3 regions of the Achromobacter sp. RW408 genome follow, and region 1 is predicted to be linked to each of the others. Evidence: predicted binding sites of a transcription regulator. Region 1 holds the regulator's gene; each other region holds the start of a gene.
What was found. The regulator LexA, encoded in region 1, represses DNA repair genes until DNA is damaged. The targets are predictions, from matches to a motif close to ACTGTATNNNNATACAGT.

Region 1 (7,914 bases):
CGTCAAGGTGCTGGTCGAGGGCACCCAGCGCGCCCGCATCAACAGCATCGAAGACGCCGATTCGCACTTCACCTGCCAGGTCACCCCGATCGAGCCGGACGCCGTCCAGGGCTCCGAGACCGAGGCCCTGCGCCGCGCGATCGTTGCCCAGTTCGAGCAATACGTAAAACTCAACAAGAAGATCCCCCCGGAGATCCTGACCTCGCTCGCCGGCATCGATGACGCCGGCCGCCTGGCCGACACGATCGCCGCGCATCTTCCGCTGAAACTCGAGCAGAAGCAGAAGATGCTCGAGATCGTCGGCACCTCCGAGCGCCTCGAAGGCCTGCTCACGCAGCTGGAAACCGAAATCGACATTCTCCAGGTCGAAAAGCGGATCCGCGGCCGCGTGAAGAAGCAGATGGAAAAGAGCCAGCGCGACTACTACCTGAATGAGCAGGTCAAGGCCATTCAGAAGGAGCTGGGCGAAGGCGAAGAGGGCGCCGACATCGAGGAGCTCGAAAAGAAGATCATCGCCGCGCACATGCCCAAGGAGGCGCGCAAGAAGGCCGATGCCGAGCTCAAGAAGCTCAAGCTCATGTCGCCCATGTCGGCCGAAGCCACCGTGGTGCGCAACTACATCGATACGCTCATCAATCTCCCCTGGAGGAAGAAGAGCAAGATCAACAATTCCATCTCCAATGCCGAGACGGTGCTCGACAACGACCACTACGGCCTGGAGAAGGTGAAGGAACGCATCCTCGAATACCTCGCCGTGCAACAGCGCGTGGACAAGGTCAAGGCGCCGATCCTGTGCCTGGTCGGTCCTCCGGGGGTCGGCAAGACCTCGCTGGGCCAGTCCATCGCCAAGGCCACGAACCGCAAGTTCGTGCGCATGGCCCTGGGCGGCGTGCGTGACGAAGCCGAGATCCGCGGCCACCGTCGTACGTACATCGGCTCGATGCCTGGCAAGATCGTCCAGAACATGTCGAAGGTCGGCGTGCGCAATCCCCTGTTCCTGCTCGATGAAATCGACAAGCTGGGCATGGATTTCCGCGGCGATCCCTCGTCGGCGCTGCTCGAAGTGCTGGACCCGGAACAGAACCACACGTTCCAGGACCACTACATCGAAGTCGACTTCGACCTGTCGGACGTCATGTTCGTGGCCACCAGCAACACGCTGAACATTCCGCCGGCCCTGTTGGACCGGATGGAAGTGATCCGCCTGTCCGGCTACACCGAGGAAGAAAAGATCCACATCGCCCGCGACCATCTGCTGCCCAAGCTGATGAAGAACAACGGCGTCAAGGATACCGAGCTGACCGTCGACGACAGCGCGCTGCGCGACATCGTGCGCTACTACACCCGCGAAGCCGGTGTGCGTGCGCTCGAACGCGAAGTGGGCAAGATCTGCCGCAAGGTGATCAAGCAGCTGCTGACCCAGAGCGACCGCGCCAAGGCCGAAGGCAAGACCTTCGAACTCAAGCCGGTCAACGTCACGGGCGAGAACCTCAGCGACTACCTCGGCGTGCGCCGCTACACCTTCGGCATGGCCGAAAAGGAAAACCAGATCGGTCAGGTGACCGGCCTGGCCTGGACGGAAGTCGGTGGCGACCTGCTCACGATCGAAGTGGCGGACATGCCCGGCAAGGGCGTGATCCAACGCACCGGTTCGCTGGGCGACGTGATGAAGGAATCGGTCGAGGCGGCCCGCACCGTGGTGCGCTCGCGGGCGCGTCGCCTGGGCTTTGCCGACAGCGTGTTCGAGAAGCACGACATGCACGTGCACGTGCCGGAAGGCGCGACCCCCAAGGACGGTCCGTCCGCCGGTATCGCGATCACCACGGCCATGGTGTCGGCCCTGTCGCGCATCCCGGTGCGCGCCGACGTTGCCATGACCGGCGAGATCACGCTGCGTGGCGAAGTCCTGCCGATCGGCGGCCTGAAGGAAAAGCTGCTGGCCGCCCACCGCGGTGGCATCAAGACGGTCTTGATCCCGGAAGAAAACGTCAAGGATTTGGCGGAGATCCCGGACAACGTCAAGAACCATCTCGAGATCGTGCCGGTCCGCTGGATCGACAAGGTGTTGGAGCTGGCCCTGGAACGCCTGCCGGAGCCGCTGGCTGAAGACGAAGCGGTCAAGGAACCGCTGGTCGCCAAGCCGGCCGAACCGGGTTCCACGGATCCGGTGCTCAAGCACTGATGTCCGGCCCACGGCGCCCCGCGAGGGGCGCCGTCAAAAATAAACCCCGCTTGCGCGGGGTTTATTTTTGGCGCGGCCCTCGGGCGGGCGCCAGGTTGGGGCGGAAGGATCAGTGCAGCGCGTGCGGACGGATCAGTCCAACGGCAATGCCTTCCAGCGCGAATTCCTGGTCGGCCTCGACCACGATGACGTTGAAGTCGGGATTCTCGGGCAGCAGTTCGATGCGGCCGTTCTGGCGCTGCAGGCGCTTGACGGTGACGTCGTCGCCCAGCCGGGCCACGACGATCTGGCCGTTGCGGGCCTCGGACGCTTTCTTGACGGCCAGCAGGTCGCCTTCGAGGATGCCGGCGTCGCGCATGCTCATGCCGCGCACCTTGAGCAGGTAGTCCGGCGCCTGGGCGAACAGGCTGGAATCGACGCCGATCTCGCGTTCGACGTGTTCGGTGGCCAGGATAGGGCTGCCGGCCGCCACGCGGCCCACCAGCGGCAGCAGCAGCTGCGCCAGGCCGGGCAGGGGCAACGGCGCCTGGGATGGCGTCGGGGAGTTGTCCTTCAGGCGGATGCCGCGCGAGGCGCCGGCCGTGAGTTCGATGGCGCCCTTGCGGGCCAGGGCCTTCAGATGGTCTTCGGCCGCGTTGGGCGAGCGAAATCCCAGGGCCTGGGCGATTTCGGCGCGGGTGGGCGGAAAGCCGGTGCGCGCGACGGTCTGCCGGATGAGGTCCAGGATTTGCTGTTGACGATCAGTGAGTTTGCTGGCCATGGCGATGATCCGTTGGGTGTCGGACTGTACATATATACAGCGGCATTCTGGGGGACATAACGCAAAAAAGCAAGCGTTGATCGGGCATGGTTTTGTGACAGGCAATGAAAACGGGACCCGAAGGTCCCGTTTGGGGGTGACGCTGGCGCTGAGTCTTAGAGCACCGCGGCGATGCCCTTGGCCACCTGGTCGATGTTGCCGCTGTTGAGCGCGGCCACGCAGATGCGGCCGCTGGAGACGGCATAGACGCCGTGCTCTTCGCGCAGGCGGTCGACCTGGGCCGAGGTCAGGCCCGAGTACGAGAACATGCCGCGCTGCTGCAGCACGAAGCTGAAGTCCTGCTTGCCGCCGTGTTCCTTGATCTTCTCGACCAGCTGCTTGCGCATCAGGCGGATGCGGTCGCGCATGGCGCCGAGTTCCTCTTCCCACATGGCGAACAGTTCGGGCGAGTTCAGCACCGTGGAGACGATCGTGCCGCCGTGGGTGGGCGGGTTGGAGTAGTTGGTGCGGATGACGCGCTTGAGCTGGCTCAGCACGCGGGCGGCTTCGTCCTTGCTGCCGGCCACGACGGTCAGGGCGCCGACACGCTCGCCGTACAGCGAGAACGACTTCGAGAACGACGAGCTGATGAACATGGTCAGGTCGAGGTCGGCGAACAGGCGCACGACCGCGGCGTCTTCATGCAGGCCTTCGCCGAAGCCCTGGTAGGCGATGTCCAGGAACGGCACCAGCTTGTTTTCCTTGACGACCGCGGCGATCTGCTTCCATTGGTCGAAGGTGGGATCGACACCAGTGGGGTTGTGGCAGCAGGCGTGCAGCACGACCACGGTGTTGGCCGGCGCGGCCTTCAGGGCGGCCAGCATGCCGTCGAAGTTCAGGCCGCGGGTGGCCGCGTCGTAGTAGGCGTAGGTGCCGACTTCGAAACCGGCGCGCTCGAACAGCGCGCGGTGGTTTTCCCAGCTGGGGTCGCTGATCAGGACCTTCGAGGTCGGCAGCAGTTGGCGCAGGAAGTCGGCGCCGATCTTGAGCGCGCCGGTGCCGCCCAGGGCCTGGGTGGTCAGGACGCGGCCGGCGGCGGCCAGCGGGGAATCCTTGCCGATCAGCAGGGCTTGCGCGCCCTGGTTGTAGCCGGCGATGCCTTCGATCGGCAGGTAGCCGCGGGCGGCGGCGGCCTCGATGCGGGCGATTTCCGCCTTGCGCACGGCGCCCAGCAGGGGAATCCGGCCCTGGTCGTCGTAGTACACGCCCACGCCCAGATTGACTTTACCGGGGCGGGTGTCCGCGTTGTATTGTTCGTTCAGGCCAAGAATGGGGTCGCGCGGCGCGAGTTCGACGGAATCGAAAAGGGTGCTCATGGGACTCTGCTGAGGGTGAGTGGACGCAGTCGGAAGTGCTGTGGATAATGGGGGGTTTACCCTGGGAACAGTCTAGCATGCCTAAGAGCGCAATAGACCCGAGCGCGGCGGGTGCCGCAGCCGTTGGCGCGGTCACCGACGGGGCGACCGATGGGCCCTCTGGCGCTGCCGTGGCGGCTCCGGAGGCCGGCCCGGGGTATGTCGATTTCCCGGACAGCCCATTCCACCTGTATCAACCCTATCCGCCTGCCGGCGACCAGCCGGGCGCAATAGAGGGACTGATCCAGGGCGTGCAGGACGGCCTGATGTACCAGACCCTGCTGGGCGTGACCGGTTCGGGCAAGACCTACACCATGGCCAACGTCATCGCCCAGCTCGGGCGGCCGGCGCTGGTGCTGGCGCCCAACAAGACGCTGGCGGCGCAGCTGTACGCCGAAATGCGCGAGTTCTTTCCCAAGAACGCCGTGGAGTACTTCGTTTCGTACTACGACTACTACCAGCCCGAGGCCTACGTGCCGACGCGCGACCTGTTCATCGAGAAGGATTCGTCCATCAATGAACACATCGAGCAGATGCGGCTGTCGGCCACCAAGAGCCTGCTGGAACGGCGCGACACCATCATCGTGGGCACCGTGTCGTGCATCTACGGTATCGGCAACCCCGGCGACTACCACGCGATGGTGCTGATCCTGCGTGCCGGCGACCAGATTTCGCGGCGCGAGATCCTGGCGCGGCTGGTGGCCATGCAGTACACCCGCAACGACGCCGAGTTCACCCGCGGCGTGTTCCGGGTACGCGGCGAAACCATCGACATCTTCCCCGCGGAAAGCGCCGAGCTGGCGCTGCGCCTGACGCTGTTCGACGACGAAATCGAAAGCCTCGAACTGTTCGATCCGCTGACCGGCCGTATTCGCCAGAAGCTGCCGCGCTTCACCGTCTATCCGGGTTCGCACTACGTGACGCCGCGCGACACCGTGCTGCGCGCCATCGAGACCATCAAGGAAGAGCTGCGCGAGCGCACCAAGCGCTTCGTCGATGACGGCCACCTGGTGGAAGCCCAGCGCCTGGAGCAGCGCACCCGCTTCGACCTGGAAATGCTGCAGGAACTGGGGTTCTGCAAGGGCATCGAGAACTACTCGCGCCATCTGTCGGGCGCCGCGCCCGGCGAGCCGCCGCCCACGCTGATCGACTACCTGCCCGCCGACGCGCTGATGTTCATCGACGAAAGCCACGTCACCATCGGCCAGCTCAGCGCCATGTACCGCGGCGACCGCTCGCGCAAGGAAACCCTGGTGCAGTATGGTTTCCGGCTGCCCTCGGCGCTGGACAACCGCCCGCTCAAGCTGGAGGAGTTCGAGGCCCGCATGCGCCAGTGCGTGTTCGTGTCGGCCACGCCGGCGGCCTACGAAAAAGAGCATGCCGACAATGTGGTCGAGCAGGTGGTGCGTCCCACCGGCCTGGTCGACCCGATCGTCGAGGTGTTGCCGGCCCGCACGCAGGTCGACGACCTGCTGGGCCAGATCAAGGCGCGCACCAGCCAGGGCGAGCGGGTGCTGGTCACCACGCTGACCAAGCGCATGGCCGAGGACCTGACCGACTTCCTGACCGAGCACGGCGTGCGGGTGCGCTACCTGCACTCTGACATCGATACGGTCGAGCGGGTGGAGATCATCCGCGACCTGCGCCTGGGCACGTTCGACGTGCTGGTGGGCATCAACCTGCTGCGTGAAGGCCTGGACATCCCGGAAGTGTCGCTGGTGGCCATCCTGGATGCCGACAAGGAAGGTTTCCTGCGTTCCGAGCGCAGCCTGATCCAGACCATCGGCCGGGCCGCCCGCAACCTGAATGGCCACGCCATCCTGTATGCCGACCGCATCACGGATTCGATGCAGCGGGCCATGGAAGAGACCAGCCGGCGCCGCGCCAAGCAGTTGCAATTCAATGCCGACCACGGCATTACCGCGCGCGGCGTGCAGAAGGCGGTGCGCGAGCTGATCGACGGTATCGTGGCCCCGGTGCAGCACGATGCGCTGGAAGCGGCGGTGCCGGCCGAATTGCTGAAGGACGAGAAGGCGCTGGCGCGCGAAATCAAGCGGCTTGAAAAGCTGATGATGGACCATGCCCGCAACCTGGAATTCGAGCAGGCCGCGGCCGCTCGCGATGCCCTGACGGCCTTGAAGCAGCGGGTGCTGCTGGACGGCGCGGTATGAGGGTAAAACTGTATCTTGATGTGTCTTTTCGCTGACGGGTTGCTGAAAGTGATGATGAGGCAAGTGTTGCAGAAGCGGGGCCCGGAATTTGCGTAACCGAAGCGGCTCGCGGCCCTGGGATGAAGTTAAATATAGCGTTTAACTATTTGATTTATAGGGTAAATTTTCGAGGACGCATCGCCGCGAAAGAGAGTCCCTGAGCGCAAAAAAAGCTTGCCTTATCTCGGGTTTTCCCGCACACTTACTCCCATGATGACCAAGGTACTTTTCGTTTGCATGGGCAATATCTGTCGCTCGCCGAGCGCAGAGGGCGTGTTTCGCCATTTGGTGAACGACGCGGGTTTGGGCGATGTGGTTCGCATCGACTCCGCGGGCACGCACGCGTTTCACATCGGCGAGGCGCCTGATGCCCGGGCGCAGGCCGCAGCGCGCAAGCGCGGCTACGAGATCACGCACTGCGAGGCCCGCCAGGTCACCGCGGAAGACTTCCGCGACTTCGACCTCATCCTCGCCATGGACTGGGACAATCTGTCCGCCATGCAGCAGCAGTGCCCCAAGGCCTATCAGCACAAGTTGATGCTGCTGATGCGCTTTGCCAACGAGTTCGAAGAAGCCACCGTGCCCGATCCCTACTATGGCGGCGCCGATGGTTTCGGCAAGGTGCTGGACTACCTCGAAGACGCCTGTCAGGGCGTGCTCGAACTGGTCCGCAAGCGCGCTACCCAATACCAGGCGGCCTGAGGTCTCCTGTGCGCCGGGGCGCCCTGTGGGGCTCCCGGTGAATTGGCAGTGAAAAGAACCGCGCGACAGCGCGGTTTTTTCTAGCCGGGAGCCATACCAAATTACTCGGGAATTTGCTATACTTGAGCCAATTACTCGGGTATTGACCGCCGGATTCGCCGGCGGCCATTGCCGAATCACAGGGAATTCACCATGCGGCTAACTACCAAAGGGCGTTTCGCCGTGACTGCCATGATCGATCTGGCTATGCGGCAGCATAGCGGTCCGGTCACTCTTGCGGCCATCAGCCAGCGTCAGAATATTTCGCTTTCCTACCTGGAACAGCTGTTCGGGAAACTGCGTCGCCACGAACTCGTGGACAGCGTGCGCGGCCCCGGCGGCGGTTACTCGCTCGCCCGCCTGGCGCGCAACGTGACCGTGGCCGACATCATCTTCGCCGTGGACGAGCCGCTGGACGCCACCAGCTGTGGCGGCAAGCGGGACTGTACGAGCGGCAACGACGGCAAGCCTGGCAAGTGCATGACGCATGAACTCTGGGCCACGCTGAATCGCAAGATGGTCGATTACCTGGATTCGGTGTCGCTGCAGGATCTGGTCGATCAGCAGCGTGTGCGCCAATTGCAGGAAGCCAACAATCAAGCGCAGGCCTGCGCGGTGCGCGTGAAT
Region 2 (7,914 bases), on a different contig from region 1:
CGGGAATCAGCACCGCCGACGCGGGAAAGGCGGCGCGCACCGCCTCGGCCAGCGGCACCAGGTTGGCGGGCGTGCCGCCCACGCCATGCAGCAGGATGAACAGCTGCCGCACCTCGGTGCCGGGTTCGGGCAGGAATTCGATTTCGTGGGGGGACGCGGGGGAAGAAGTGGCCATGCTACGGCTCCGGACAGGCACTGGATAGCGCCATTGTAAAATGCCCGTCATACGCAATCCTAGGCAAAGCGCCCCCCGGGCCGGCTCCTGCCCCCGGTGTCCACAAGGCGCTCAGGGGCGTTCGCGGTCGGCGCGGGGCTTTGCATCAACCTGTGCATTCCATGAAAACACCGACGACAGACTCGGGAACCCCGCCGGCCGGCAAGAACCAGTTGCATCGCGTGCTCAAGGCGCGCCACCTGACCATGATCGCCCTGGGCGGCGCCATCGGCACGGGCCTGTTCATCGCCTCGGGCGCGGCCATCGCCCAGGCCGGCCCCGGCGGCGCGCTCACGGTCTACCTGCTGATCGGCCTGATGGTCTATTTCATCATGACCAGCCTGGGCGAACTGGCCACCTTCATGCCCGTGTCGGGTTCGTTCTGCACCTACGCCTCGCGCTACGTGGACGGCGGCTTCGGCTTCGCGCTGGGCTGGAACTTCTGGCTCAGCTGGGCCACGGTGGTGGCGGTGGACGTGGTGGCCGCCCAACTGGTGATGGCGTACTGGTTCCCCGATACCCCCGGCTGGATCTGGAGCGTCGCCTTCCTGGCGCTGACCTTCGGCCTGAACGCCTTCTCGGCGCGCAGCTTCGGCGAGGCCGAATACTGGTTCGCCATCATCAAGGTGGTGGCGGTGCTGTGCTTCATCGTGCTGGGCCTGGCCATGCTGGTGGGCATCATCCACAGCGACGCGCCGGTCGGCCTGCGCAACTGGACCGTGGGCGAGGCGCCGTTCGTCGGCAACGTCGCCACCTGGGTCGGGGTGGCCATGGTGGTGGCCTATTCGTTCCAGGGCACCGAACTGGTGGGCGTGGCCGCCGGCGAATCCGAGAACCCGCGCCGCAACGTGCCGCGCGCCATCAACCATGTGTTCTGGCGCATCCTGCTGTTCTACGTGCTGGCGATCCTGATCATCGGCCTGCTGATTCCCTATACCGACCCGCAGCTGTTGCGCAACGAGGTCGAGGACATCGCCGTCAGCCCCTTCACGCTGGTGTTCCAGCACGCCGGGCTGCTGTCGGCGGCCACCATCATGAACGCGGTGATCCTGACCTCGGTGCTGTCGGCCGGCAATTCGGGCATGTACGCGGCCACGCGGATGCTGTTCAACATGGCCGTCGAGGGCCAGGCCCCGGCCGTGTTCAAGCGCCTGACCGGCAACGGCGTGCCGCTGTACGCGCTGCTGGCCACCACCGCGCTGGCCTGCCTGTGCATGTTCAGCGTGGTCTACAGCCCCAAGGCGGTCTATATCTGGCTGCTGAACTTCGCCGGCATGACCGAGTTCATCGTCTGGCTCAGCATCGCGGTCAGCCACTACCGCTTCCGCCAGGGCTACGTGAAGCACGGCTACGACACCGCCAACCTGCCCTACAAGGCCGGCCTGTTCCCGTTCGGCCCGCTGTTGGCCTTCGTGCTGTGCCTGCTGGTCACGCTGGGCCAGAACTACCAGGCCTTCCTGGACGAGCGCATCGACTGGATCGGCGTGGTCTCGACCTACCTGGCGATCCCTCTGTTCCTGGCGTTCTGGATCGGCCACCGGCTGGTGAAGAAGTCGCGCTGGATCCGCTACCAGGACATGCAGTTCTACGGCTTCGAGGCCGACCGCGCGGCGGGCGTGCCGCAGGACGAACCGGTAGCCGCCAGCCAGGCCGCGCGGACCTGAGCCGCGTGCGGGCCGGGAGGCATCCTGGACCACGCGCCCGTACGCCGCCCGGCCCGCGCCGCGCCTATTCGAAGCTGTCGCGCGGACGCTGCGTGATGACGCCGTACCAGCCCAGGCCGGCATAGGTTTCATAGCCCGGCGTCAGCGCGAACCCCACCAGGCCGCGATCGGCGTTTTCGTAGTAGCCGCGCGGCCGCTCGTCGTGGCGCAGCACGTAGCGCTCTTTCAGCGATACCGCGCCGTCCGAGGCGGCGATGACGCGCTGGCGGCTGTCGACCAGCAGGCAGCGGGTGCGCCCCCATTCCTCTTCCGACAGGCCCACCGACTTGACGATGCTGGCGGCCTGCTGGCTCCAGTCGAAGAACACCCCCAGCACGCCCAGCGGTTCGCCGTGCTTGTCGGCGTCGCGCCGGATCGCGGTGGCGTAGGTGGCGACGTGGGCGCCGTCCAGCAGGCGCTCGCTGTCGATATCCATGGCCACGTACTCGCCGCCGTCGGCCGCGGCCATCCCGCGCCGGAACCATTCGGCATGGCTGACGTTGGCGCCGCGCGCCTGCGGATAGCGGTCCGGGCGGCCATTGGCCACCACCCGGCCCTGCGCGTCGGCCACCCACAGGTCCAGGTAGACCGTGTAGCTGTCCAGGATCACGCCCAGCCGCCCGCTGGCGTGGCGGGCACTGTCGGCGCCGGGTTCCTGCAAGGCCCGCACCACCGACGAATCGGTCGCCCACCAGCGCACGTCGCAGGAACGCTCGTACAGGTTGCGGTCCATGGTCTCGATCATGTTCAGCGCCAGGTCGCCCAGGCGGCGGCCCTCGTAGCCGCGGATCTCGTGCAGGGTGTTTTCGCCGATGCGGATCAGGTCGGCGATGGAACCGGCCAGTTCCTCCTTGAGCGCGTCGGCGATGCCGGTGATCTGCTCGGACACGTACTGCACCTGGTTGGCCACCACCGCGAACCCGCGCCCCGCCTCGCCCGAGCGCGCGGCCTCGATGCGCGCGTTCAGCGACAGGTATTTGGCCTGCTGGTTGATATCGACGATGCTCTCGATCTTCTCGTTCGAAATGCGCTCGACGCGGCGCGACAGTTCGACGATTCTTTCCGGTTGATGGGCCATGTTCAGCACTCCTTTTGTTGGACGTTGTTGCGTGAGGAGACGGTGACATGGGGACACAAGCAGGAAGCGTGCCAAGTCGTGCATGGGTTAATGACCAGCCCCTTCCATGGGCGGGGCGGGGGTGACGACGGCGCATCGCGCCTCGAAGCGGGCCTTGCGGCGCGCACCAATACGGTGCAAGCGACTGATACATCCGGTGCCTTCCGGGTCGGGTAAAATACTGTATATTCATACAGCAATAAGCGATTCCGGCCAGGCGTTCCCCGCCCGGCCGTCCGCCGCCCACCGAGTCTTCACCCAGGAAAACCGGGTCGCCCACCCGCCATGCCGTCGCCAGAACAGATCCATCCCGCGTTGTGGCGCGCCACCCAGTTGGCGCGCGGCGCCGCCCGCAGCCTGCCCACCGGCCACCCCACCCTGTCGGCCGAGCTGCCGGACGGCGGCTGGCCGCTGGGCTCGCTGATCGAGCTGCTGGCCCCGCAACCCGGCATCGGCGAAATCCGCCTGCTGCGCCCGGCCCTGGCGCAACTGGAAACGCGCCGCCCCATCGCCCTGGTGCAGCCGCCCCACGCGCCGCACATCGCCAGCTGGATGAGCTGGCGGCTCGATCCGCGCCAGTTGCTCTGGGTCGCCCCCGAAAAAACCCTGGACGCCCTCTGGGCCGCCGAGCAGATCCTGAAAAACGGCAGCTGCGGCGCCCTGCTCTGCTGGCTGCCGCACGTGCGCCCCGAATCGCTGCGCCGGCTGCACCTGGCGGCCCAGGCCAGCGACCTGCTGTTCGTCGCCCTGCGCCCGGCCAGCGCCGCGCAGCACGCCACCCCCGCCCCCTTGCGCCTGGCGCTCGCGCCCGCGCCGGGCGGGTTGTCCGTCCATATCCTCAAGCGCCGCGGACCGGTCTGCGAGGCCCCGCTGTACGTGGGCCTGGAGCCCGGCGTCCTGGCGCCCACCCGCCATGCGCCTCTGGATCGCCGCCTGCCTGCGCTGCCTGCCGCTGGACGCCCTGCGCCCGCACTGGCCGCTTGAGGCGCAGGCCTACGCAGTCCTTGACCAGGAACGCGTCGCCGCCCTCACGCCCGCCGCGCGCCAGGCCGGGGTGCGCCCGGGCATGCGCCGCGGCGGCGCGGCCGCCATCGCGCCCACGGTCGAGCTGCTGACGCGCGACCCGCTGGCCGAGGCCGACGCCCTGCAAGGCGCGGCGCTGGCGCTGCTGCAATACACCCCCGAGGTCGCGCTGGCGGGCGACGACACCGTGCTGCTCAACGTCGGCGCCAGCCTGCTGTTCTTTCGCGGGCCGCGCGCGCTGCACCGGCGCGTGGCCGCCACGCTGGCCGCGCTGGACCTGCGCGTGTCGCTGGGCATGGCGCCCACCGCCGCCGGCGCCTGGCTGCTGGCGCACCGCGGCGGACGCCGGCCGCCGCGCCGGGTGCTCACCCCGCGCACCCTGGCGCGCCGGCTCGACGCCCTGCCCGTGGCCCTGCTGCCCCAGGCCCGGCCGCGCCTGGACTGGCTCAACGACATCGGCTGCCACACCCTGGCCGACCTGCGCGCCCTGCCGCGCGCCGGCCTGCAACGGCGCAGCGCGCCCGACCTGCTGCAAGCGCTGGACGCGGCCTATGGCCAGTCGCCCGAACTGCATCGCTGGATCGAGCCGCCGCCGCGCTTCGAGCGCCGCATCGAGCTGATGGAATACCTCGAGCACACCGACGCGGTGCTGGCAGTGGCGCGGCGCCTGGCCGAGCAACTGGGCGGCTGGCTGGCGGCGCGGCAACTGGCGGTGCGGCGCGTGCTGCTGCGCCTGGACCACGAACGCGGCCGCCATGCGCGCCCGCCCACCGACCTGGAACTGGCGCTGGCCCAGCCCGTGTGGCAGGCGCCGCAGATCCTCAACCTGCTGCGCGAAAAGCTCGGCCGCCTGACGCTCGAAGCGCCGGTGATCGCGGTGACGCTGCTGGCGCCCGACACCACCGAACAGCCCGCCGCCAGCACCACGCTGTTCCCCGAACCCGGCGGCACCGCCGCCGACCACGCCCGCCTGCTGGACCTGCTGACCGCGCGGCTGGGCCGCGACCAGGTGCGCCACGCCTGTCCCATCCCCGACCACCGGCCCGAAGCCGCCAATGCCTGGGGCGACGCGCTGGAACCGTCACCGCGCCCCGAACCGCTGCCCGAACCCCTGGACCGCCCCTTCTGGCTGCTGGACCCGCCGCTGCCGCTCAAACTCGCCGGCCACCGGCCGCAATACGCCGGCCAGACGCTGCGGCTGATGCGCGGCCCCGAACGCATCGAAAGCGGTTGGTGGGACCCGGCCCTGACCGTGCGCGACTACTTCGTGGCCGAGGACGCCGCCGGCGCGCGCTACTGGATCTACCGCGAGCGCGACGACGAGCACGCGCGCTGGCACCTGCACGGGCTGTACGCCTGACTCCGCCATGCAAGCGCCCGACGATCCGCATGACGACGCCCCCGGTCCGCCTGTCGGACTGCCCGGCTACGCCGAACTGCAATGCCAGTCGAACTTCTCGTTCCTGCAGGGCGCCTCGCACCCCGAGGAACTGGCCGCCCGCGCCGCCGAACTGGGCTACGCCGCCCTGGCCATCACCGACGAGTGCAGCCTGGCCGGCGTGGTGCGCGCCCACATGGAAGCCAAGACCCAGAAGCTGCCGCTCATCATCGGCGCCACCTTCCGGCTGCGCGCCGGCCCCGAGGCCGCGCCACTGGACCTGACCTTGCTGGCGCAGACCCGCGAGGGCTACGGCAACCTGTCCGAGCTCATCACCCTGGCCCGCACCCGCGCTCCCAAGGGCGAATACCGGCTGGCGCCCGAAGACTTCACCCATCCGCCGCCGGGCTACGAACACCTGCGCCACCTGCCCGAATGCCTGGCGATCCTGTCGCCCGTCTACGGCGACGACCCCGACCGCATGGCGCAGCAGGCGCGCTGGCTGGCCGCCACCTTCCCGCGCCGCGCCTGGGTCGGCCTGACCCTGCTGTACCGCTCGCGCGACGACCTGCACCGCGCCGCCGTCGACCACGCCGCCCGCGCCGCCGACCTGCCGGTGGTGGCGCTGGGCCAGGTGCAGATGCACGTGCGCTCGCGCAAGCCGCTGCACGACACCCTGACCGGCATCCGCACCCACCAGTGCGTGTCGCAATGCGGCTACGCGCTGTCGGGCAACGCCGAACAGCACCTGCGCACCCGCATGCGGCTGGCCAACCTGTATCCGCCCGAAGCGCTGGCGCAGACCCTGGTGGTGGCGCGGCGCTGCGCCTTCTCGCTGGACGAGCTGCGCTACGAATACCCCGACGAGATCATCCCGCGCGGCCACACCCCCGCCACCTACCTGCGCCAGGAAACCCTGGCCGGCGCCGCACGGCGCTTTCCGGACGGGACGCCGGACTACGTCAGCGAACAGATCGAAAAGGAACTGGCGCTGATCGCCGACCTGCACTACGAGGCCTACTTCCTCACGGTCTACGACATCGTGCAGTACGCCCGCCGCCACGGCATCCTGTGCCAGGGCCGCGGTTCGGCCGCCAACTCGGTCGTGTGCTACTGCCTGGGCATCACCGAGGTCGATCCGCGCCGCGGCAACAACCTGTTCGAACGCTTCATCAGCAAGGAACGCAACGAGCCGCCCGACATCGACGTCGACTTCGAACACCAGCGGCGCGAGGACGTGATCCAGTACATCTACGACAAGTACGGCCGCCAGCGCGCCGCCCTGACCGCCGTGGTGATCTCCTACCGCCCGCGCAGCGTGCTGCGCGACACCGGCCGCGCGCTGGGCGTGGACCCGGGCGTGATCGACGCCGTGGCGCGCGCCCATCAGTGGTGGGACGGCAAGAAGGAAATGCTGCGCACGCTGGGCGCCTGCGGGCTCGATCCGGAATCGCAGGTGGCGCGGCAATGGGCCGCGCTGGCCCAGACCCTGATGGGCTTTCCGCGCCACCTGTCGCAGCACCCCGGCGGCTTCGTCATCTCGCGCGGCAAGCTGTCGCGGCTGGTGCCGATCGAAAACGCCGCCATGGCCGACCGCAGCGTGGTGCAGTGGGACAAGGACGACCTGGACGCGCTCAATCTGCTCAAGGTCGACGTGCTGGCCCTGGGCATGCTGTCGGCGCTGCGCCGCACCCTGGAACTGGCCGGCCAGCGCCGCGGCCAGCCGCTGCGGCTGCAGGACATTCCCGAAGGCGACGCCCCCACCTACGACATGATCTGCGATGCCGACACCATCGGCGTGTTCCAGATCGAATCGCGCGCCCAGATGACCATGCTGCCGCGCCTGCGGCCGCGCAAGTACTACGACCTGGTGGTGCAGGTGGCGATCGTGCGGCCCGGCCCGATCCAGGGCGGCATGGTGCATCCCTACCTGCGCCGCCGCCAGGGCAAGGAAAAGGAAAGCTACCCCAGCGACAAGGTGAAAGGCGTGCTCAGCCGCACCATGGGCGTGCCCATCTTCCAGGAACAGGTGATGCAGATCGCGGTGGTCGCGGCCGGCTTCTCGCCCGGCGATGCCGACCAGTTGCGGCGCTCCATGGCCGCCTGGAAGCGCAAGGGCGGCGTCGACAAATACCGCGCCAAGCTGGTAGGCGGCCTGCTGGCCCACAACTACACGCTGGAATTCGCCGAGGCGCTGTTCCGCCAGATCGAAGGCTTCGGCGAATACGGCTTCCCCGAAAGCCACGCCGCCAGCTTCGCGCTGCTGGCCTACGCCAGCTCCTGGCTCAAGCGCCACGAGCCCGAGGCCTTCCTGGCCGCGCTGCTCAATTCCCAGCCCATGGGCTTCTACGCCCCGGCGCAACTGGTGCAGGACGCGCGCCGCCACGGCGTGCGGGTGCTGCCGGTGGACGTGACCGTCAGCGGCTGGGACGCGGCGCTGGAGCCCGCGCCCGCCGACGCGCCGCCGCGCCGGCCGCAT
Region 3 (7,914 bases), on a different contig from region 1:
AGTTCCGGCACGATGTAGTGGTAGTTGGTGTCGAACCATTTGGTCATTTCGCACGCGGCGGCGGGCTTGCCCGACGGGGCGCGGCCGCGGCCCATGCGGAACAGCGTGTCCAGCGAGACCGGCTCGTTGTCCTTCTGGCCGAACCGCGCCGGCACGGCGCCCAACAGCGTGGTCCATTCCAGGATCTGGTCGTACCAGGCGAAATCGCCCACCGGCACGAATTTGACGCCGGCGGCGGCCTGCGCCTGCCAGTGCCGGGCGCGCAGCTCGCGGCCGGTCTGCTCCAGCGTTTCGCCGGTCTGCTTGCCCGCCCAATAGGCTTCGACCGCGCGCTTCAGTTCGCGCTGGGCACCAATGCGGGGGAACCCCAAATTATGAATCGTAGTCATGGCAGTCGCGTCTTAGACAAATTTTGTTCAAGTGCCGATTATTCTGGACCCAAAGCAAAATGAATCAAAATCAATGTCTACATTCATAAGATGAAAAAATCTCATAGAATATAAGTTCATTCCCGCCCCTGGTCGGGAGTTCCCGCCGTGTTGCCCCCCCGGCGACGGCGCCATCCTCACCGCTACCGCCGCCCCATGCTGGAAATCCGCCACCTCGAAACGTTGACCGCCATCCGCGAAGGCGGCAGCCTGCAGGAAGCCGCCGAGCGCCTGCACCTGACCCAGTCGGCCTTGTCGCATCAGTTGCGCGACCTCGAAACCCGGCTGGGCACGCCGCTGCTGAACCGCCGCACCCGGCCGGCCCGCCTGACCACGGCGGGCCTGCGCGTGCTGGCGCTGGCCGACGAAGTGCTGCCGCGCATGCGCGCCACCGAACGGGAATTGCAGCGGCTGGCCGCGGGCCGCACCGGCCGCCTGCACCTGGCCATCGATTGCCATTCCTGCTTCCAGTGGTTGATGCCGGCGCTCGACGCCTTCCGCGCGCAATGGCCCGACGTGGCGCTGGACCTGTCGGCGGCCTTCTCGTTCGCCCCCCTGCCCGCGCTGGTGCGCGGCGACCTCGACCTGGTGATCACGTCCGACCCGCAGCCGCTGGACGCGGTCGAGTACCTGCCCCTGTTCAAGTACGAGCTGGTTCTGGCCGTGTCCGAATCGAATCCGCTGGCCGGCAGCAAGTTCGTCATGCCCGATCAACTGGCCGACCAGACGCTGATCACCTATCCGGTGGACAAGCAGCGCCTGGACATCTTCACGGCCTTCCTGGACCCCGCCGACGTCGAACCGGCCGCCATCCGCAAGGCGGAACTGACGCCCATCATCGCGCAGCTGGTGGCCAGCAACCGCGGCGTGGCCGCCCTGCCCAACTGGGCGCTGACCGAATACATGAACCAGGGTTGGCTGCGCCAGTGCCGGCTGGGGCCCCAAGGCGTGTGGCGCACCTTGTACGCGACGGTGCGCAGCGAGGACACCGACGCCTCGTACATCGACGAATTCCTGACATTGACGCGCGACGTCTGCTTCAAGACGCTGAGCGGCATCAAGTCGGCGAAATAGGAAAAGGCAACGACGGGCCGGCAATGGCCCTCGCCGCGCGGCCTGCTCAGTCGTCGTCGCCCGCGCCCAGGATGCGACGGATGACGTCATGCGCGAAGCCGCGGCTGGCCAGGAAGCGGGCCTGTTTGGCATAGGCGGCGCGATCCTCGGGCTTGGCGCCGAAGCGTTTCTGCCAGACCTCGAGCGCGCGCTCGTATTCGGTGGCGCGCAATTGCTCGCGCAGCTCGGATACCTGGGCATCATCCACGCCGTGCTGGCGCAATTCCTGCACGATGCGGGCCGCCCCCTGGCGCGAGGCGCGGCGGTGCACCAGGCTTTGCGCAAAACGCTCGGTCGACAGCCAGCCTTCCTTTTCCAGCGCGTCCAGCACGCGCTCGACCTCATCGGGGTCTTCGGCATGGGGCGCGAGTTTTCGCGCCAGCTCATCGCGGGCATGCTCGCGCCGCGACAGATAACCCACCGCCCGCATTTTCAGCGACGGCCCCTTGGGGCGCGGGCGCGACTTGTCTTCGGATGGCTGCGCCCCCTCGCCCGCGCCATCGCCATCATCACCGCCCTTGCCACGCCGGCCGCGCCCGCCGGCCGCGCGCCGTTCGGAACTGCGCTGCCACTGCGACGCCGGCGCGCCGGCGCCCTCTGGTTCCTGGCCGGACGCCCCGGTGGATTCGGCGGCCCGCCGCAGGTCCGACGTGCGGCGCAGCCCTTCGGGCTTGGCCACGGTCTCGAATTCATCGTCCAGCCTGGCGCGCAGGCGATCAGCGGACGTGACGGGCGGTTTCCAGCTCATGCGCTTCCTCTATGTGCCAGCGGCAGGCCTCCCGGGACGGGAGCCTGCCGCTGGCGGCCGGGCTGGCGGGCCCGGCGCTATCCGGTGAAGGGGCGACGCGATTACTCTTCGCTGTCGTCTTCGGCGGTGGGCACGAATTCCGCGGCGCGGCTGACGATGCCCTGGTTCTCGCGGACCCGGTTTTCGATCTCGATCGCCAGTTCCTTGTGTTCCTTCAGGTATTCACGGACGTTGTCCTTGCCCTGGCCGATGCGGTTGCCGTTGTAGCTGTACCACGCGCCCGACTTGTCCACCACGTTGGCGGCCACGCCCAGGTCGATGATTTCGCCTTCGCGCGAGATGCCGGCGCCGTACATGATGTCGAACTCGGCCTGCTTGAACGGGGGCGCGACCTTGTTCTTGACCACCTTGACGCGGGTTTCGTTGCCGACGACCTCGTCGCCCTTCTTGATCGAGCCAATGCGGCGGATGTCCAGGCGCACCGAGGCGTAGAACTTGAGCGCGTTGCCGCCCGTGGTGGTTTCGGGGTTGCCGAACATCACGCCGATCTTCATGCGGATCTGGTTGATGAAGATGACCATGCAGTTGGTCTTCTTGATGGTGGCGGTCAGCTTGCGCAGCGCCTGGCTCATCAGACGGGCCTGCAGGCCGGGCAGCGAATCGCCCATTTCGCCTTCGATTTCGGCCTTGGGCACCAGGGCGGCGACCGAGTCGACCACGATCAGGTCGACCGAACCCGAGCGCACCAGCGCGTCGGTGATTTCCAGGGCCTGCTCGCCCGTGTCCGGCTGTGAGATCAGCAGGTCGGACAAGTTGACGCCCAGCTTCGAGGCGTACTGCACGTCCAGCGCGTGTTCGGCGTCGACGAAGGCGCAGGTGCCGCCCAGCTTCTGCATTTCAGCCACGACCTGCAGGGTCAGCGTGGTCTTGCCCGAGGATTCCGGACCGTAGATTTCTACCACGCGGCCGCGCGGCAGACCGCCGACGCCCAGCGCGATGTCCAGCCCCAGCGAGCCGGTCGACACCACCTGGATGTCATGCGAGACCTCGTTGTCGCCGTAGCGCATGATCGAGCCCTTGCCGAACTGCTTTTCGATCTGCGAGAGCGCGGCGGCCAGCGCCTTGGCTTTTTCCGCGGCGGCGGCCTTGGTGGTTTTGTCGTCCATGTAGTGTCCTGTCAGGTCTGGTCTGTAACGTATCGGGGCGCGGCACGTGTGTCGGTCAGCGCGCGGGTTGTCGCAAGGGGTGATCGGGCCGTTGCTGACAGCTGTTGCCAGAAAATTGGCAGTGAAAGCTGTGGCGCTGAAGCGGTGATCGGTAAAGCGATAGCGCAGATTATGGCATCGGATTGTACTGTACAAAAAACCAGTGTGCCACAGTTTTCCACGTATTCCCTGAGTGGGCAAGCCCGGTGCCATATGACAGAATCGGGGAAAAAACTGGCGCTATGTCCCCATTGCGCTCCCGGCACGCCGCCCCGGCATCCCACCGAGGGCGGCACGCGTGCGCCGCTCACCCGGCGCCCTTCTTCTTTTCGACTGCCCATGCGCATCCTGATCGCGGAAGACGACAGCATCCTGGCCGACGGCCTGTCACGCTCGTTGCGCCACAACGGTTACGCGGTCGACGCCGTCCGCGACGGCCTGGCGGCCGATTCGGCGCTGGCGGCCCAGGCCTTCGACCTGCTGATCCTCGACCTGGGCCTGCCGCAACTGGCCGGCCTGGAGGTCCTGCGCCGGCTGCGCGCCCGCAATTCCGCCCTGCCTGTCCTGATCCTGACCGCCGCCGACAGCATCGAGCAGCGCGTCAAGGGGCTGGACCTGGGCGCCGACGACTACATGGCCAAGCCCTTCGCCCTGTCGGAACTGGAAGCGCGCGTGCGCGCCCTGACCCGCCGCGGCGCGGGCGGCGGCGCCACGTTGCTCAAGCATGGCCGGTTGGTGTTCGATCAGACCGGACGCGTGGCCACGGTCGACGACCAGACGCTGGACCTGTCCGCGCGCGAGGTCAGCCTGCTGGAAATCCTGCTGACCCGCAGCGGCCGCATGGTCAGCAAGACCCAGCTGGTGGACCACCTGTGCGAATGGGGCGAGGAAGTCAGCACCAATGCCATCGAAGTCTACGTGCACCGCCTGCGCAAGAAGCTCGAGCCCAGCGGCGTGAAGATCGTGACGGTGCGCGGCCTGGGCTATTGCCTCGAACGGGACCAGGGTGCGGCCTACCTCGCAAGCTGAACCGCCACAGCCGGAGGCGCTCAACCAGGAAGCGCTGGATGTGATGCAGGCCGGGGCCCGCGGCCCCAGTTTCGCGCCACCGCAGCGCTCGCTGCTGGGCGAGATCCTCGACTGGATGCTGGCGCCACTGTTCCTCTTGTGGCCCATGAGCGTCGCCATCACCTATGTGGTGGCGCAGAACATCGCCAACGTGCCCTACGACCGCGCGCTGGCCAACAACCTGCACGTGCTGACGCGCCAGGTCCATGCCCAGGATGGCCGCGCGGTGCTGCGCATGACCGACCCGGCGCGCGAGGTGCTGCGCGCCGATGAAACCGACAGCGTGTTCTGGCTGGCCCTGGGAAGCCGCGGCGAATACCTGGGCGGCGACCGCGCCCTGCCGCTGCCGGCCTCGGTCGGCCAGCCGCGCCCCGGCGAAGTCCAGTACGAGGACGACACCCTGCGCGGCTTCGGCGTGCGCCTGGCCTTCACCTGGGTCGACCTGAACCTGCCCAATACCCAGCCGGCGCTCTTGATCGTGGCCGAGACGGTGGAAAAGCGCACCCAGCTGGCCAACGACATCATCAAGGGCGTGATCATTCCGCAGTTCGTGGTGCTGCCGATCGCGGTGTTGCTGGTGTGGTTCGGCCTGTCGCGCGGCGTCGCGCCGCTGAACGCGCTGCAGCAGCGGCTGCGGGCGCGCCGGCCGGACGACCTGTCGCCCATCGACGAACGCGCCGCGCCCTCCGAGATCGCGCCGCTGGTGGCGGCCATGAACGACCTGCTCGACCGCCTGTCCGCCAACGTGCAGGCGCAGCGCCGCTTCGTCGCCGACGCCGCGCACCAGCTGAAGACGCCGCTGGCCGGCCTGCGCACCCAGGCCGAGCTGGCCCTGCGCGACGCCAGTCCCGAGGAAATGCAGGCCAGCCTGCGCCAGCTGGTGACCGGTTCCGAACGCGCCACCCGCCTGGTGAACCAATTGCTGCTCCTGGCGCGGGCCGAAAACCCCAGCGCCATCGGGCTGGCCGCCACCGACCTGAACGCCATCGCCTATGAGCAGGCCATGCACTGGGTGCCGCAGGCGCTGTCGCTCGGCACCGACCTGGGCTTCGAGGGTTCGGAGACCCCGGTCGAGATCAACGGCAACCCGCTGCTGCTGGCCGAGCTGCTCAACAACCTGGTCGACAACGCGCTGCGCTACACGCCCCGCGGCGGCCACATCACGGTGCGCGTGCAAGCCCTCGATGGGCAGGCCGTGCTGGAAGTCGAGGACTCCGGCCCCGGCATCGCGCTCGAAGAGCGCGAACGCGTGTTCGACCGCTTCTACCGCGTGCTGGGTACCCTGTCCGACGGCAGCGGACTGGGCCTGGCCATCGTCCGGGAAATCGCCCAGAAGCACCAGGCGACCGTCCTCATCAGCGACCATCCGACCCCGCACTCCGACCTGCCCGGCACTCGCATCCGGGTGGTGTTTCCGCTCTACGCCGAACCGGTCGAGGACCTCGGCGACTAGGGCTGCCGTGGCGCGCGGGCGCCATGCAACGCTCCCCCTTGCGCACAGGCGCACGCCCCATCTTGCCGACCCATTCTTCGCATGGCAGGTTCGCGCCCGGCGAGGCAAGGTTCCCCACTCCGTCCCTAGGACTATCCCTAGCTCCCCAGGGGAAAATTACTTTTTGTTTCAATTTTAAGATTCAGGTAAGGGTCTCGTCAGAACCCCGTCAGCCTGGCGTTCCAACCTTGCGGTAGCTCGATGTCGGCCCCGCCGGCGGAGGGTCAAGCACGGCGGAAAACCGCCGGCCAGAAAAATCGAGGAGACATCATGAGCACAACTACCATGGCAGGTCGCGGTCCATCCGCGAATCCGCGCCCGATGACCAAGGATGAACGCCGCGTCATCTTTGCCTCGTCGCTGGGCACGGTGTTCGAGTGGTACGACTTTTATCTTTACGGTTCGCTGGCCGCCATCATCGCCCAGCACTTCTTCTCCGGCGTGAACCCCACGGCCGGCTTCATCTTCGCGCTGCTGGCCTTCGCCGCCGGTTTCGCGGTGCGCCCTTTCGGCGCGCTGGTGTTCGGCCGCCTGGGCGACCTGGTCGGACGTAAATACACCTTCCTGGTCACCATCGTGATCATGGGCCTGTCCACCTTCCTGGTAGGCGTGCTGCCCAGCTACGCCAGTATCGGCCTGGCCGCGCCCGCCATCCTGATCGTCCTGCGCCTGCTGCAAGGCCTGGCGCTGGGCGGCGAGTACGGCGGCGCCGCGACCTACGTCGCCGAGCACGCGCCGCACGGCCGCCGCGGCTTCTACACGTCGTGGATCCAGACCACCGCCACGCTCGGCCTGTTCCTGTCGCTGCTGGTGATCCTGGGCATCCGCACCTTCATGGGCGAGGACGACTTCAAGGCCTGGGGCTGGCGCATTCCGTTCCTGATCTCGGTCGTGCTGCTGGGCATCTCGGTGTGGATCCGCCTGCAATTGAACGAGTCGCCGACCTTCCAGCGCATGAAGGATGAAGGCAAGGGCTCGAAGGCTCCCATCGCCGAATCGTTCGGCCAGTGGAAGAACCTGAAGGTCGTGCTGCTGGCGCTGCTGGGCCTGACCGCCGGCCAGGCCGTGGTCTGGTACACCGGCCAGTTCTACGCGCTGTTCTTCCTGACGCAGACGCTGAAGGTCGACGCCAACACCGCCAACATCATGATCGCGATCGCGCTGCTGATCGGCACGCCGTTCTTCGTGATCTTCGGCGCGCTGTCGGACAAGATCGGCCGCAAGCCCATCATCATGGCGGGCTGCCTGATCGCCGCCGCGACCTACTTCCCGATCTTCCAGGGCCTGACGCACTTCGCCAACCCCGCGCTCGAAAAGGCGCAGGCCAGCGCGCCGGTCACGGTCATCGCCGACCCGTCCACCTGCTCGTTCCAGTTCAACCCGGTGGGCACTGCTTCGTTCACCAGCTCCTGCGACGTGGTCAAGTCGTTCATGGCACGCAACTCGGTGAACTACAAGAACGAGGCGGCCCCGGCCGGCTCGGTGGCCAAGGTCAAGATCGGCAGCGACGAATTCGCCTCGTTCGACGGCAAGGGCATGGCCCCGGCCGACTTCAAGGCCAAGGCCGCCGAGCTGGACAAGGCCCTGACCACCGCGATCCGCAGCCACGGCTACCCGGCCAAGGCCGATCCGGCGCAGAGCAACAACGTCATGGTCGTCGTGCTGCTGACCATCCTGGTGATTTACGTGACCATGGTGTACGGCCCGATCGCGGCCATGCTGGTGGAAATGTTCCCGACCCGCATCCGCTACACCTCGATGAGCCTGCCGTACCACATCGGCAACGGCTGGTTCGGCGGCTTCCTGCCCCCGGTCGCCTTCGCCGTGGTGGCCGCCACCGGCAACATCTACGACGGCCTG

Region 2: imuA (translesion DNA synthesis-associated protein ImuA) is a predicted target of LexA. The motif match lies at 3,215-3,232, and genes of this name have one in related genera.
Region 3: recA (recombinase RecA) is a predicted target of LexA. The motif match lies at 3,642-3,659, and genes of this name have one in related genera.

Annotation. Positions count from the first base shown of each region.
Region 1 is NZ_QHHO01000049.1:1,892,858-1,900,771, forward strand. Features, by position in the region: gene lon (endopeptidase La) at 1-2,182, shown strand, start outside; gene lexA (transcriptional repressor LexA) at 2,292-2,942, opposite strand; gene DK459_RS28105 (amino acid aminotransferase) at 3,098-4,297, opposite strand; gene uvrB (excinuclease ABC subunit UvrB) at 4,468-6,507, shown strand; gene DK459_RS28115 (low molecular weight protein-tyrosine-phosphatase) at 6,757-7,248, shown strand; gene iscR (Fe-S cluster assembly transcriptional regulator IscR) at 7,441-7,914, shown strand, end outside.
Region 2 is NZ_QHHO01000046.1:817,191-825,104, forward strand. Features, by position in the region: gene ypfH (esterase) at 1-175, opposite strand, end outside; gene DK459_RS13900 (amino acid permease) at 337-1,878, shown strand; gene DK459_RS13905 (methyl-accepting chemotaxis protein) at 1,943-3,004, opposite strand; gene imuA (translesion DNA synthesis-associated protein ImuA) at 3,320-4,018, shown strand; gene DK459_RS13915 (DNA polymerase Y family protein) at 3,948-5,417, shown strand; gene DK459_RS13920 (error-prone DNA polymerase) at 5,425-7,914, shown strand, end outside.
Region 3 is NZ_QHHO01000040.1:9,101-17,014, reverse strand. Features, by position in the region: gene metE (5-methyltetrahydropteroyltriglutamate--homocysteine S-methyltransferase) at 1-389, opposite strand, end outside; gene DK459_RS07655 (LysR family transcriptional regulator) at 585-1,502, shown strand; gene recX (recombination regulator RecX) at 1,549-2,289, opposite strand; gene recA (recombinase RecA) at 2,391-3,455, opposite strand; gene DK459_RS07640 (response regulator transcription factor) at 3,834-4,523, shown strand; gene DK459_RS07635 (sensor histidine kinase) at 4,639-6,015, shown strand; gene DK459_RS07630 (MFS transporter) at 6,340-7,914, shown strand, end outside.